2 regions of the Pseudoclavibacter sp. Marseille-Q434 genome follow, and region 1 is predicted to be linked to the other one. Evidence: riboswitches for the same ligand, from Rfam matches in the RefSeq annotation. Region 1 holds a riboswitch; the other holds the start of a gene.

Region 1 (2,193 bases):
CGCACCGGGCGAGACTCGGGCCTGCCAGCCCGCACGGCCCAGGCTCGTGTAGTCGAGGGTTGCGACGGCCTTCGAGACGTGGAAGGGCTCCGTGTGCGTCGTCGTGACGGTCGGGATGAGGCCGATGCGCTCCGTGACGGGCGAGACGCGGGCGGCGATGAGGAGCGCGTCCAGGCGACCCCTGACCTCGTCGGTCCGGTTGTCCTGGCGGAGGAACTCGCTGCTCTGGAGCGCGAGCGAGTCCTCGATGGTGACGAAGTCGAGGAGGCCCCGCTCGGCGAGCTGCACGAGCCCCACCCAGTACTCGGGCGTGAAGAGCTCGTCTGGGCGGGCGCTCGGCTCCCGCCAGGCCGCCGGGTGGATGCCGGCGCCATCGAGTGCGACGCCGAGGTGGATTCGGTTGGGGTTCGTCATGGTGCGACGCTAGGCCGCGCCCCGAGTTCGGTCCACGGCGCCCGTCGCGGCCCGTTACGCGTCGAAACGCGGGGACATGTTCGTTGAGGGTCCTCGCACCCTTCTCGCGCATGCTGGGACGCATGGCTATCAACGGAGTGCTCGCGCAGATCACCGTGTCGGACCTGGCTCTGGCTACGGAATATTACGGGAGGCTCTTCGGGCGGGGTCCCGACGAGAATCCGATGCCCGGCCTCCTGGAGTGGCACTTCACAAGCGAGGCCGGCCTCCAGCTGTGGGCCGACTCGAGTCGCTCTGGAAAATCCACCGTGGTGTTCAACGACGACGACCTTGAGAGCGTGGCCGCGCGGCTCGACGCCGCGAAGATCGAGCACGGCGGGATCGAAGACGCCACTCACTTCCAGATCCTCCAGGTGCTCGACCCCGAGGGCAATCACGTCGTCTTCACGAGCGCCTCGAGCTAGCAGCGCGCACCGTCGGGGCTACAGTGTGGCCGTGCACGGGAGCCCGATGAGTCGGGCTGAGAGGGAGTACTCGAACTCCGACCGTTGAACCTGATCTGGGTAATGCCAGCGAAGGGAGTCGACTCACCCGTGCCGTCACGCTCCGACGGAAGGCACGCACATGGAATCCATCACTCGAGACCCACTCGCATTCGGGGTGGGGGCGAGAGTCACGCTCTCGGTCATGTCCGACCGCTACGTCGAGGTGATCCTCGACGCGGTCGACGCGGCCGACTCCTCGAGGCTGATCCTCGAGACGGGCGACGTCAGCACGTACGCCGGGGGCGACGAGCAGGCGCTGCTGCGGTGGCTCACCGACCTCACGCAGCACGTCGCCGCGACCGGACTGCACGCCTCCGTCCAGGTGCTGCTCTCTCGCGGCTGCCCCGGCGAGGCGGTGTGCGAGCTGCCAGGCGGCGCGGGGCCGCGGCGAGTGGACGCCCCGCGCGGGCGGCACACGGGGAGCTTCGCGAGCGCCGAATGGGCGCTCTACCCGCTCGAGGACGCGGGGGCGGATGCGCGGACGCCCGACCACATGCGGGAGATCTACGCCGCCATCGAGACGGCCAAGGCGAGCGGCACGTTCGTTGCATCCGAGCACTTCGTCACGAAGCTCAGCGGGGACCTCGGCCGCGTCCTCGAGACCGTCGTCGTGGCCTGGGCCGGGGTCGGCGCGCACGTGCAGCACGTCACGAGCCACCTCACGATCTCACTCAACAGCCCGAGCCACGCGGCAGGCGCATCAGCGGGAGCGCGGGCATGAGCCTCAAGCTGCGCGACATCGTGCTCATGGTCGTGCTCGGCACGGTCTTCGGATTCCTCTACTGGGCGCTGGTGCAGGCCTGGACGGCGCTCTCGATCGCCATGGGGCCGGCGGGTGACCTCGCCCAGCACTTCCTGTTCGGCGGCTGGCTGCTGGTCGCGCCCATCGCGATCGCCATCATCCGGCGGCCGTTCGTCGGCGTCATCGCCGAGGTGCTCGCCTCGGTCATCGAGGTCGTCTTCCTCGGATCGGCGGTCGGCCCTCTGCTGTTCGTCGCGGCCGCGATCCAGGGCGTCGGCAGCGAGCTGCCCTTCGCGATCGGCAGGTACAAGAAGTACGGCTGGCTGCGGTACGCCATCTCCGGCGCGCTCGGTGCTGGCCTCGTGTTCTTCTACTCGGCGTTCCGCTCCGGCTGGTACGGGCAGGAGATCCTGTTCCTGCGATTCGGCATCCAGCTCGCGTCCGGCATCATCCTCGGCGGCCTCCTCGCGAAGCTCATCGTCGACTCACTCG
Region 2 (2,193 bases), on a different contig from region 1:
GGTGAGGCCCTTCACGTGGGCTTCGTAGATGAGGGACTCGTTGTAGGGGATGCCCGGCTTCCGGTCGCCAGCCCAGTCGAAGTAGGGGTTGATGACAACGCCCTTCATCATGTGGGGCGCGGAGTCGAGGTCGTTGAACGAGTCTGGGTCGCCGAAGTTGTAGCTGAAGAGGGACTGGTCCCAGTCGATGTCTCCGGTCGTGGCCTTCGCGTAGGGGTCGAGGAGGAGCTTCGCGGGGTTGCAGCGGCTGCCGGTCGCCGGGTCGTAGTCGCCGTGCATGCGGTAGCCGTACTGCTGGCCCGGCTGCACGTGCGGCAGGTAGGCGTGCCAGACGTGCGCATCCCGCTCATGGAGCCTCACCCGCTCCTCGTTGCCGTCGTCGTCGAAGAGGCAGAGCTCGACCTTGTGGGCGGCTTCGCTGAAGATCGCGAAGTTCGTGCCACTTCCGTCGAACGTCGCTCCGAGGGGGTAGGCATTTCCGGGCCACGTTTTCATGCACGCTCCTATTGCTTCATCTTGCTTCGCCGAAGAACATCGCGTGTGGATGCAGGCACTAAAGCTACCAAAGGGTGGGAGCGCTCTCGCCCGCCAGCACACAGGAGTTCTCCTGGTTGGCAGGCATGTCGACGACCTACGCTGGCCGCATGACGAACCTCACGCAGAACCTCACCGATTCCGTCAAGAAGCTCGGCGTCACGCTCGCCTACGGCGAGAAGGTGGAGCTTGGCAAGGCCACCATCCTTCCCGTTGCCCTCGTCTCGTACGGCTACGGCGGCGGCGAGAGCAACGAGGAGGGGCAGGAGAACTCGTCCGGCGGTGGCGGCGGCGGCATGGCGGTCCCCGTCGGCGCGTACGTCGATGACGAGTTCGGCACGAGCTTCCGCCCGAACATCATCACGCTGCTTGTCGTCTCGATTCCGCTGGTGTGGACGGTCGGGCACGCGCTTCCGCGTCTCATCAAGGCCCTCAAGAAGTAGCTCGGGGCTCGCTTCGGCCTATACTCGAGGTGTTCACGGGAGTCCGGTAGTCCGGGCTGAGAGGAAGGCACAAGCCTTCGACCGTCAAACCTGATCTGGGTAATGCCAGCGCAGGGAGGCACATCTCCGAGCAGAGCCACCCCAGGCTCTGCGCCCGTGCACTTTCACTCGAAAGGGCACACCGCATGACAACTTCCTCAACTCCATCTCACAACTCCCCAGCGCAGGGGCCGGCTCAGGCGAGGTCGCCGAAGAGCCGCTTCCGCTGGCGGGTCATCGACATCGTCACGGCCGCCGTTCTCGGCGTCGCGACGGGGCTCATCTTCATCGTCTGGAACAGCGTGGGCTACGCGTGGTTCACGGTCATGGATGCGTTCACGCCGGGTGTCGGCGGTATCGCCGTCGGTATCTGGCTGCTGGGCGGGGTTCTGGGCGGGCTGATCATCCGCAAGCCCGGCGCGGCGCTCTTCGTCGAGGTGCTCGCGGCGAGCGTCTCGATGCTCCTCGGCAGCCAGTGGTCGATCGAGACCGTGTACTCGGGCATCGCGCAGGGCCTCGGCGCTGAGCTCATCTTCCTGCTGTTCTTCTACAAGCGCTTCGGCCTCGGCGTCGCGATGCTGGCTGGGGCTGGGGCTGCGGTCGCGGCGTGGACGCTCGAGCTTTTTCTCAGCGCGAACATCGAGAAGGGTCCGGAGTTCCTCACCATCTACCTCGTCTCGGTCGTCCTCTCGGGTGCCGTGCTCGCTGGTGTCGTCGGCTGGCTCCTGACGCGCGCGCTCGCGGCGACCGGTGCACTGAACCGCTTCGCTGCGGGTAGAAGCTCGAAGCGAATCGGCTAGCGCTCGTGGGCGCGAGAGTCGAGGCGAGGGGGTGGGGCTGGCGCCACGCCGACCGGGCGAAGCTGGCCGTCGCCGAGCTCGACCTGACGATCGAGCCTGGCGAGGCTGTGCTGCTGCTTGGGCCGTCGGGGGCTGGCAAGTCCACGCTCCTGGCCGCCCTGGCGGGGGTGCTCGGCGATCATGAGGATGACGGGCAGGAGCTTGGCTCACTGCTTGTCGATGGCAAGCACCCGAGCGATGCACGCGGCACGGTCGGTCTCGTCCTGCAGGACCCGCAGGCGAACACGGTGCTCGCCCGTATCGGCGACGACGTGGCGTTCGGCTGCGAGAACCTCGGTGTCCCACGGGCGGAGACGTGGGCGCTGGTGCGCGAGGCG

What was found. Region 1 has a riboswitch for thiamine pyrophosphate ahead of ACQFZP_RS16310 (YkoF family thiamine/hydroxymethylpyrimidine-binding protein). Riboswitches for the same ligand answer to the same signal wherever they lie in the genome.
Region 2: linked by a shared signal. The riboswitch ahead of ACQFZP_RS13345 (ECF transporter S component) and the one ahead of ACQFZP_RS16310 (YkoF family thiamine/hydroxymethylpyrimidine-binding protein) in region 1 are both predicted to bind thiamine pyrophosphate.

Annotation. Positions count from the first base shown of each region.
Region 1 covers NZ_JBNPQH010000004.1:374,923-377,115, reverse strand. The annotation lists gene ACQFZP_RS16320 (LLM class flavin-dependent oxidoreductase) at 1-414, opposite strand, end outside; gene ACQFZP_RS16315 (VOC family protein) at 537-878, shown strand; TPP riboswitch at 904-1,011, shown strand; gene ACQFZP_RS16310 (YkoF family thiamine/hydroxymethylpyrimidine-binding protein) at 1,039-1,680, shown strand; gene ACQFZP_RS16305 (ECF transporter S component) at 1,677-2,193, shown strand, end outside.
Region 2 covers NZ_JBNPQH010000003.1:233,107-235,299, reverse strand. The annotation lists gene glgX (glycogen debranching protein GlgX) at 1-495, opposite strand, end outside; gene ACQFZP_RS13350 (spore germination protein GerW family protein) at 645-977, shown strand; TPP riboswitch at 1,003-1,112, shown strand; gene ACQFZP_RS13345 (ECF transporter S component) at 1,163-1,816, shown strand; gene ACQFZP_RS13340 (ABC transporter ATP-binding protein) at 1,822-2,193, shown strand, end outside.